DNA from 3 places in the Variovorax sp. LjRoot175 genome. Region 3 is predicted to be linked to each of the others. Evidence: riboswitches for the same ligand, from Rfam matches in the RefSeq annotation. Region 3 holds a riboswitch; each other region holds the start of a gene.
What was found. A riboswitch is a leader RNA that binds a small molecule or an ion and turns the genes downstream of it on or off. The one in region 3 is predicted to bind glycine.

Region 1 (3,225 bases), on a different contig from region 3:
GGATCGTGGACGCCGCAGACTGACGCGTCGCGGCCCGAAGTCGAACAGCTCACAGGGAGCGTCCAATGAACCTCGCGAAACATCTGCAAGCGGCTGGACATTTGCAGCGTGCGAAAAGGAATGTGCTTCAGGTGCAGGGATTCGGGGCCCGGGCGCCCTGCATCGGTAACGTCCGCCTTCGGATGCCGCCGATGCATATGCGTTCGCGACCCAGTGCGCAGGCGGTGGAACGTTCGCGGGTGCTTGAACGCCCCGCCAACGAACGCGTGCCCCTGCAATTGGCCACGACGGTCAATGAGGTGTGGAGCATGGCTACGGGCGTATTAGTTCCTGCCAGAGGTCTTCTTTCGACACGTGCTTCGTTGGGCGGTTCGACAGGGCTTTGAGCACACATCGAGCGGCCGCATCCAAGCGGCTTCTTCCATTGCACCCGAGCGAACGATCAACTGGTGAATAAACGATCCAGCGCGTTGCAGAAATCGACACAGCCGATGCTTCATGCCACCGCCGACCAGGGCGCTCTGCGCCCCCGTTGGTTGTCAGGCAACTGAGCCATGTGCAGCAGGACGGGTGGTTCAGAGAGGCATCCAGGGAGCAGAGGAGCCAGTCTGCCGGGTGCCTTGTGTCCCATGCTCCAGCCCGGTGAACGTGAAATCGACCTCCGGCCTCAGCCCGCTCACGATGCGCGCGATCGATTTGCCCGAGCCGCAGGCGTGGGTCCAGCCCAGCGTGCCGTGGCCGGTGTTGAGGAACAGGTTCGGCAGCTTCGTTTTGCCGATCAGCGGCACGTTGCTGGGCGTCGCCGGCCGCAGGCCGGTCCAGAACTGCGCGCGGCTGGTGTCGCCGGCGCCGGGGAACAGTTCTTCGACGCGCCGCACGATGGCCTCGCAGCGCACGCGGTTCAGGTCGCGGTCGTAGCCGTTGAGTTCGGCCGTGCCGGCGATGCGCAGGCGGTCGCCGCTGTCCGAGGTGTAGCGCGAGAACACCAGCTTGTATTCGTCGTCGGTCAGCGACACCTGGTGCGCCTTCGAAGCGTCCTTCACCGGCAAGGTCACCGAATAGCCCTTGGCCGGGTAGATCGGCAGCCGGATGCCCAGCGGTGCGGCGTAGAACGGGCTCAGCGAGCCCATCGCCAGCACGAAGGCATCGCCGCGGATGCGCTGGAAGCGGCCTTCGTTGTCTGTCGCTTCCACGTGGTCGATGCTGCCGCCTGCTTCGCGCAGCGCGGTCACGGTGTGGCTCATGAGGAAGTTCACGCCGGCCGCAGAGGCCAGTGCGACCAGTTCGCGCGCGAAGCGGTTGGCATCGCCCGATTCGTCTTCGGCCGTGTAGGTGGCGCCGGCCAACTGGGGCCGGATGTGGGCTAGCGCGGGCTCGATCTTCACCGCCTCGTCGGCCGAGATCACCTGGCGCTCGCAGCCCAGTGCGCGCATCTGCTCGGCCGGCTTCAGTGCGCCGTCGAATTCCTTCTGTGTCGTATAGAAGTGCAGGATGCCCTGGGTGCGCTGGTCGTAGCGGAGACCGGTGTCGCGGCGCAGCTGCTGCAGCGTGTCGCGGCTGTAGGTGCCCAGGCGCACGATCTGCTCGATGTTGTGGCGCGTGCGCGCCGGCGTGCATTCGCGCAGGAACTGCAGGCCCCAGAGCCACTGGCGCATGTCGGCGCGGATGCGAAAGAGGAGCGGTGCATCTTCCTTGCCGAGCCATTGCAGCACCTTGAGCGGCGCGCTCGGGTTGGCCCAGGGTTCGGCATGGCTGACCGAGATCTGGCCGCCGTTGGCGAAGCTGGTTTCGGCAGCCGGTGTGGCCTGCCGGTCGATCACGGTCACTTCGTGGCCGAGTTGCTGGAGGTAGTAAGCCGAGGTCACGCCGAGCAGGCCGGCGCCGAGAACGATCACGCGCATTTCGAGAACCCTTGAGGTTGCAGCGCTCGAACGCAAAGGGAACGGAAGCTCGAAAAAAGAAAGCAACCGGACCGTGCGTCCAAGTTGCCGCTCCCCCTGTCCTCGGTACCTGAGAGATTCACCCGCTGCGCCCGCAGCGGGTTTGCTCCTTCGGTGCATCACATGGCGTGATGGCTCTCCAGACGGCTTTAACAGTGAAGCAGTACAGGCTCATCACGTGAGCCGACCTGAGCGTTTATGGGAGTTTGCGCCTTCGGTGGAGCCGCTTCCCGCGGCCCGCTCTCCTGCTGGATCGCAGTCTATGCGGACCATCGCTGGCAGTCAATAGTTCGCCATCGGGCGGGCCCGACCCCGGGGCATGAAGCAGGGGGCGCGGGTTGGTGCTTCTTAGTAGTCAACAATGCGTCAGGCATTGACCAGTCGATCGGCTGGTCAACTTGGTCCAGGCGGAGCGGCGCGAAGGAGACTTGCTCCAGGGCAAGAGCGAGGATCGTCGATCCACGCGCAGTGCCTGGCGCTGCTGGCCTATGCCTCCGACAATGCCGGTGACGAAGCAGCCGTTCATCTCAAACTCCCGGCGGCGCAAGCGAGGCCATCGACCAGCGCCTCCACATCCTGCGGCGTGTGCGCTGCGCTCAGCGTGATGCGCAGGCGCGCGGTGCCCGCAGGCACGGTCGGTGGGCGGATCGCCGGCACCCACAGATCTTGTGCATCGAGCGCCGCGGACAAGGCCAGCGCCGCCGCGTTGTCGCCGACGAGCTCGTATTGGCGTCCATCGACAAGATCAAGCAGATCTACCTGGCATGTGATGGAAGGGACCTGCGACGAAAGACCGCGCGCGCCAAGCTCGGGCGATCTTGGCGCTCCACTGGGTGCTTATGTTTTATAACGTTGCTGAACATATGTGGAGCAAACGTCTCACTATCAATCGCCGAAATACAGCGGGCTGGCGCGAGAAGAACGTGTTCTCCTACTCCTCCTGATATTCGGCCGCTGAACGGCCGGAAACCAACTCTGTTCATCTTGATCTTTGAGAAACTGCACCTTGCGGGCGGGGACTCGCGGGGCTACGAATTGGGCGAGCCCATGCTCGTTCATGATCGGGATCGCTTTCTGGGCTCCCTAGACCCGGTCGAAGTCAGCCCCGACAGGTCGGAAGTTCGCATCGCCCGCTTTCTACCTTCGCCCCGTTTGGGAAGCGAGCGACGCAAGTTCGGTCCGCTCTTGCTGGTGGAGGTCACGATGTTTCTGGCCGAGCACTTCCCGAGCATCCAGAACGTGCACTTCGCGTTGACAAGGGAGATCGAAATGGACGGAGACGGCA
Region 2 (3,225 bases), on a different contig from region 3:
ATCTCGGCGCCGATAGCGGCATAATGACGCTCTAGAAGCCATGATCCGAGTTCCAGCGCCGCTAGCCCTCCTGCACAGCTAACTCGCCTGCCGCTCACGACCAAGTTAATGCCGGAGATTTGCTGCACCTCTGCAAAACGGGTATCTCGGTCGACGCCCCGATACCAATCCGTTGCGCAGGGCAACCTATCGAAAAATCCGGCTTCGATTAGCACAAATAGTCCCGAACCTGTCCCCACAAGAGTTGCGCCCTTCATATCGGCGCTTGTGAGTGCTTCCAGAATCGATCTGCGGTCCTCGACAGGAGCAGCTGTCTTCCCGCCTATCACGAAAACGTAGTTGCAATCGCGAGCAGCGTGCAGGGGCGCTGTCGGAGGTACTTGGACCCCGCAGGTCGTTTGCGCTGGCTTTTGTCCTAGAACGATATATTCAAAGTCGACTCCGACCGCGGCTGCGGGGTCGGTGCAATGCTTCAAGATATAAACCAGGGCAGAGTACGAAAACATCGTGAAGCCCGGAAGGAGGATGAAGCCGACCTTCACTCGCCGCCGCGCCAGCTTGGCGGGTTCGGCCTTCACACCAGATACCGGCATCATCGTGGACTCTCCTGCCAAAAGGTCGGCAATCGTAGCAGTTGCAGTATGTCCGCGCGCAATCGGATGCTCATGGCACTTGTCGCATAGAAGGTAAGCGGATGGCCGTCCGATCCTTGACGACTGCGACCGGCGGCACGCGGCAATTGGCCGCTCACGGCGGTCTCGCCGGGAGGGCACTTCATCGATTGCCAGCGGTGCGGCAGGAGATTGTCGATGCGGCTGGCCATGTGCGTGGGCAGGCGCTGCAGGACGTCTTTAGGTACGCGTGCGGATCAGGGCCGCAGAGCTTGCCGCCTGCACCAGGCTCATCACGACGGCCGCGCGCTGGCCGGCCAGTTCTGATTTTTTCAACTCCCCTGCCTCACGTTCCAGGCTTGGCGCTCGAACAACGAGAGGCTGGTTGGCTCCCGACCCCTTGCGGCACTATCGACTTCCAGCAACGATCCGAATAGACTTCGTCATAGCAGGAGAGCGGGCCGCGCGAAGCGGCTCCACCGAAGGCGCAAACTCCCATAAACGCTCAGGTCGGCTCACGTGATGAGCCTGTACTGCATCAACTGTCAAAGCCGTCTGGAGAGCCATCACGTCATGTGATGCACCGAAGGAGCAAACCTGCTGCGGGCGCAGCGGGTGAATCTCTCAGGTACCGAGGACAGGGGGAGCGGCAACTTGGACGCATGGTCCGGTTGCTTTCTTTTCGAGCTTCCGTTTCTCCGCGTTCAAGCGCTGCAACCTCATAGGTTCACGACATGCGCGTGATCGTTCTCGGCGCCGGCCTGCTCGGGATATTCGTACCACAGGCAGCGCGCTCGCGCCCGCCCTGAGCGAGCTGAATGCCGACGATCAGCTCTCCGCCCCACTCGACGACCCCTATTTCGGCAATTGACCACTTACTTCCAAGGACACCAGAGAATGACAACGCAAGGACCCGACGCACGCCTGACCCAACTCGGCATTGAATTGCCGACGGCGGTCGCCCCCGTCGCCAACTATGTGCCGGCCCGAAAGAGCGGCGCGCTGATCTACATCGCGGGCCAGGTGCCGACCGCCGGCGGCAAGGACCAGTACGTGGGCAAGGTCGGCCAGGACGTCTCGATCGAGAACGCCCAGAAGGCGGCGCGACTGTGCGCGATCAACATCCTTGCCCAGCTGCGCACGGCGCTGGGCGGCAGCCTCGATGGCGTCGCGGGCTGCGTGCGCCTCGGCGGCTTCGTTAATTCCACCCCCGAGTTCGGCGACCATCCCAAGGTGATCAACGGCGCCTCCGACCTGATGGTCGAGGTGTTCGGCGAAGCGGGTCGGCATGCGCGCGCCGCAGTCGGCTGCAATTCGCTACCGCGCAACGTCGCTGTCCAGGTCGATGCCATCTTCGAGTTGGCCTGACGATGAACCACGCCGCGGCCTGGGCTGACGGCTGTGTACCGATAAATGCGCTGACCGGCTTCCTCGGCAGCGGCACCCACGCTGCTGCGCCATTTGCTGGCCGATGCCGGCGTGGCGGACACGGTGGTGGTCATCAACGAGTTCGGTGAGGTCGGGCTCGACCACCTGTTGGTGCGCGCGAGCTCGCTGAAGAGGTCGTCCTGCTGAGCTCGGGCACTCTACGAGTTCGGCCGGGCTCTCTTGGCTAGACAGCGTTTCAGCGCGGGCGCCATACACGACGCGACGCGGACCAACCGTGAAGACCGCCTTTTAGATGAAGAACTCGGTAATCTAGAACACTGGAAATGCTTATATGGGCGCCTCCCGGATTACAAGCAACTTGTGTGTAAAGGATCAGGAGGCAGGGCTGCAGTCTATATCCGGCCTGTTGTGCAGGGGTGATGCCTGCTGGCCCTGATGGTATTCGCTGACGAGGCTCCCAACTGATCATCGAGTTTGGTGCTCTTGATCCATATCGGAGTGTTCCCATCCCGGTCCGACCTGTCTGGCCCATCACACGCGTGGTCGCTTGCTCTCCTTCGAAGCGGTAGTTTCTAGGTTCCTGTCAGTGCACTGGCTGCCACGCCGCAGGTCTCCACGCCTGTCCGCGTGCCAACACCACCATATCGTGCGCGCCAGCTTGTTGGCCACCGCCGACGACCACGCGGTATGGCCGGCGCTGGGCTTCAAATTTGACCCGGGTGTTTAGCCTACCCTGATCCTTTTTAAGCGGTGCCATCGCAAGAACAAGGCGGTGCGCAAGATCGACCCTGCCTCCCGGGCGACTGTGTATTCCGCGATGAACGAACCGGCGATCCTGAAGCAGTGCATCCCCGGCTGCGAAGAGGTCGAGGAGAGGTCCGACGGCGAGTTCGCCGCGATCGTGCGCTTCGAATTCGGACCGCTAAAGGCGCGATTCAGGGGCAAAGTCCGCCTCTTCGATCGGGATCCTCCGAACGGCTATCAGCTGGTCGGCGAGGGCGAGGGAGGCGTTGCGGGCTTTGCCAAGAGCTCAGCCGTCGTGGCCCTGGCGGACACACCGGAAGGGACAAGGTTGACCTACCAACTGGAAGCGAATGTCGGCGGCAAGATCGCTCAGCTTGGCCAACGCTTGCTCATGTCAACGACCAAGAAGATGCAGGAAGGAGGAGGCGTAGTCGATCTCGCCGCGAATGAGGTGCTCGAGGCGCCATGATGCTTCGCGAAC
Region 3 (3,225 bases):
CATGAACGGTGATGCCGACGGTGGCGACGCCGTCGCCGACCGCCTGGACCCACTCGTGGTCCCTGGTGTACTTGATGCTCATGAAAGGCTCCTTGAAGAAAAGAATTCAACCGCGGTAGTAGTGCTGCGGCACGAAAGGCATGGTGCTCACTTCCATCGGCACCGGCTTGCCGCGCACGATGGCCTGGATGCGGGTGCCGGGCTCGGCATAGGCAAGCGCGATATAGGCCATCGCGACCGGCCGGTCGACCGTGGGGCCGAGCAGGCCGCTGGTCACCTGGCCGATGGGCGCGCCCTCGAAGGATTCGAGCAAGGTGCCATCGCGCACCGGCACGCGCTCCAGCGCCACCAGGCCGACGCGCTTGCGCTTGAGCGTGTGGTGGTCCAGGTGGCCTGCGACGCCATTGGCCGCCGTGAGTTGCGCCAGCACCTTGGCCGCGCCCGGAAAGCCGCCTTCGCGCGCACCGCCGGTGCGCCGCACCTTCTGGATCGCCCAATTGAGCGAGGCTTCGACCGGCGTGGTGGTCTCGTCGATGTCGTTGCCGTAGAGGCACAGGCCCGCTTCGAGCCGCAGCGAATTGCGCGCACCCAGGCCGACGGGCTTGACCTCGGGCTGGGCGAGCAGCAGCCGCGCGAGCGCTTCGGCATCCTTGGCGGCCACCGAGATCTCGAAACCGTCCTCGCCCGTGTAGCCGCTGCGCGTGGCAAAGGCCGCGATGCCGCCGATCTGCACCGCGCCGCCGGTCATGAAGACGAAGCGCTCGATGCCGGGCGCGAGCCGGGCCAGCGCGGTCACGGCCTGCGGGCCCTGCAGCGCCAGCAGGGCGTGGTCGGGCATCGGCAGCACCTGGCAGCGCGCGCCGATCCTGGCCTGGATGTGCGCGATGTCGGCCACCTTGCAGGCGCCATTGACGATCACGAACAGCGAGTCGTGGCCTTCGTTGAAGAACATCAGGTCGTCGAGGATGCCGCCTTCGTCGTTCAAGAGCAGGCCGTAGCGCTGCTTGCCCGGCGCCAGGCCGATCACGTCGACCGGCATCAGGCTCTCGAACGCGGCGGCGGCATCGGGGCCAGCCAGGCGCAGCTGGCCCATGTGGGAGATGTCGAACAGGCCGGCGGCCTCGCGCGTGTGCTTGTGCTCGGCCATCAGGCCGGCGGGGTACTGCACCGGCATCACATAGCCCGCGAAGGGCACCATGCGGGCGCCGAGCTCCAGGTGCAGGTCGTAGAGCGGGGTCTTTTGCAGATCGTCGGATGCGGAGGCCAAGGCACTCTCCAAAGGGGCAGTCCAGATCCATGACATTCTTGCCATGGGCCACCCCTGCTGTCCGCTTTACCTGAGAGATTCGCCCCACGATCGGGGTTTGCTCCTTCGGTGGACGGCACTGCGAACAAAGAACGCGATGCGCCGCCTCTCTCCAGCAAGGAAACGCCCGGAAAATGGGGCGCTTCGTCAGTCCTTTTGCCTGAGCGTTCGGGCCCGTTTTTCGAGGGGACCTGCGCCTTCGGCGGCCCCGCGCTGCGAGGCTCTCTCCTGACCCGTCCGAGTGTAAGGGATGAGCCCGGTCCTGGCCGCTCAGGAGCGCTCCAGGCGCAGCCGCCTGAGCAGAAACTTCTCCCACAGCTTGTCGGCGACGAGCTGCAGGGAGCTGCGAATGTGCGCTCTGGCATTGCGCGCGTCGTAGGGCGAGCGGATGTCGGCGCCCAGCTGCCGGGCGCGCACGCTGAGCATGCTCTCCGAGAGAACGCAGCGCGCCTTCATGCGCAGGTCGCCGAAGTTCTCCGGCGAGAGCGCACTGGCCTTGTGCCATTCGTGGGACCACTTGAATCTGCGCTGCCTGGACGGATCGCTCTCGTCCTTGATCAGCCAGGCTGACACGAAATCGACATAGGCCTCGTCGACGCTGTCGCGAAACAGACGGTGCTCGGGTTCGAAGCGGTCGTAGACCAGCGAATCCAGGAATTCGTTGCCCGGCGAAAGCGCACCGAGCTGGCTGCGCAGGTTGCCGTTCATCGCGAAGCAGTAGGTCGAAACCCATTCGAGCAGGGGACCGAGCGGCGTCATCGTCGAGCGCGGAAAATCGTTGATCTCGCCGAAGAGCCACGGGCCCGGGTGCAGCCCCAGCCTCTTGATTTCACCGCCGAAGCCGGCCACCCTGCGTTCGCTCCATCCGTGGTTTCGCGCGACGGTGTCGTTCGAAAAGATCCACACGTCGGGCTCGCCGCTGCGGGCAAGAATGGCTGCGACTCCTTGGTCCCACCCAGTGAATTCGCGGTTGGAGTTGTCGCCTGCGATGACGAAGCCGTCCTCGAATTCCGCATTGCGCAATGCTTCGCCTCCGGTGGACCTGGCGTTGTCGACGATCGCGAGAACGACACGATCGCTCTCGCCGGCCAACTGCCTTCGCAGCTTGGTCAGCACCTGGACCGAATGATCACGATGCCGACTCCCGTACTCCAGATGAACAAAACCGTAGTTCGTCATGCCTGTTGACAGAAAAAAGAAGGGAGGGTCGGGGCGCCGGATGGGCGCGACGCGACGAGTATCCCTCCTCGTCTTGTCAGCGGAGACGCCGAGTTTGCCCGGATGCGGCCATGGCGGCCGTCGGGGCCGATTTCAATGCACGAGCTGGGGCGGCAGCAGCTTGTCGATGCGTTCGCGGATCGACGTGGCGCGCTCGGCACCCGCGAGCTTCTCGATCTCGCCGAGCATGGCGGATGCGGCGGCCAGCATCGACTCCCGGTCGCGCGCTTCGCGCAGCAGCTCGCGGAACTGCCCGGCCAGGATCGGATCGCGCCTGACGAACATGCGCTCGCACAGGTCGAACAGGAACATCCGCGTGGTGGCGAGCGAACGCTTGCCGTCGAAGACATCCGCCGCGACCGGCGGCTCGGGGCTCGCGTCGGGCGCCGGAGCTGCCTGCACCGGCGGCGCCACGGCGGGCGTAGCGGGTTGCGAACGATGCAGATAGCCCTCCTGCACCAGGTGCAGCGCCACGCGGCCGGCCTCGTCGCGGCTGCCGAAGAGCTGGCCGAAGTCGGTGACCGAGCGCTGGCCGTCGGCCATCAGCAGCAGGGCGCGCTCGCGCTGGCCCAGCGTGCGGCGGCCCGGCTGGAGTTCTTGGCGCGCTTTCTCGGTCTTGATGAGGAACATGGGATGCTCGGGCGTTCGGGGTCGAGCGCCGCAGCATCGGGGATCCGCATGACATCCTCGTGAATGACCGG

Region 1: linked by a shared signal. The riboswitch ahead of ACSQ89_RS39025 (D-amino acid dehydrogenase) and the one ahead of gcvT (glycine cleavage system aminomethyltransferase GcvT) in region 3 are both predicted to bind glycine.
Region 2: linked by a shared signal. The riboswitch ahead of ACSQ89_RS40825 (RidA family protein) and the one ahead of gcvT (glycine cleavage system aminomethyltransferase GcvT) in region 3 are both predicted to bind glycine.

The regions. Positions count from the first base shown of each region.
Region 1 is NZ_CAXURY020000003.1:257,405-260,629, forward strand. Features, by position in the region: gene ACSQ89_RS39020 (hypothetical protein) at 1-23, shown strand, start outside; gene ACSQ89_RS39025 (D-amino acid dehydrogenase) at 576-1,901, opposite strand; glycine riboswitch at 1,988-2,093, opposite strand; glycine riboswitch at 2,106-2,198, opposite strand; partial or broken gene ACSQ89_RS39030 (8-amino-7-oxononanoate synthase) at 2,463-2,660, opposite strand; gene ACSQ89_RS39035 (hypothetical protein) at 2,925-3,225, shown strand, end outside.
Region 2 is NZ_CAXURY020000003.1:623,586-626,810, reverse strand. Features, by position in the region: gene ACSQ89_RS40835 (GlxA family transcriptional regulator) at 1-596, opposite strand, end outside; partial or broken gene ACSQ89_RS40830 (transposase domain-containing protein) at 782-956, opposite strand; glycine riboswitch at 1,051-1,141, shown strand; glycine riboswitch at 1,157-1,262, shown strand; gene ACSQ89_RS40825 (RidA family protein) at 1,509-1,979, shown strand; gene ACSQ89_RS40820 (SRPBCC family protein) at 2,773-3,213, shown strand.
Region 3 is NZ_CAXURY020000001.1:2,191,415-2,194,639, forward strand. Features, by position in the region: gene gcvH (glycine cleavage system protein GcvH) at 1-82, opposite strand, end outside; gene gcvT (glycine cleavage system aminomethyltransferase GcvT) at 107-1,303, opposite strand; glycine riboswitch at 1,315-1,432, opposite strand; glycine riboswitch at 1,445-1,547, opposite strand; gene ACSQ89_RS11050 (hypothetical protein) at 1,577-2,485, opposite strand; gene ACSQ89_RS11055 (hypothetical protein) at 2,618-3,154, opposite strand.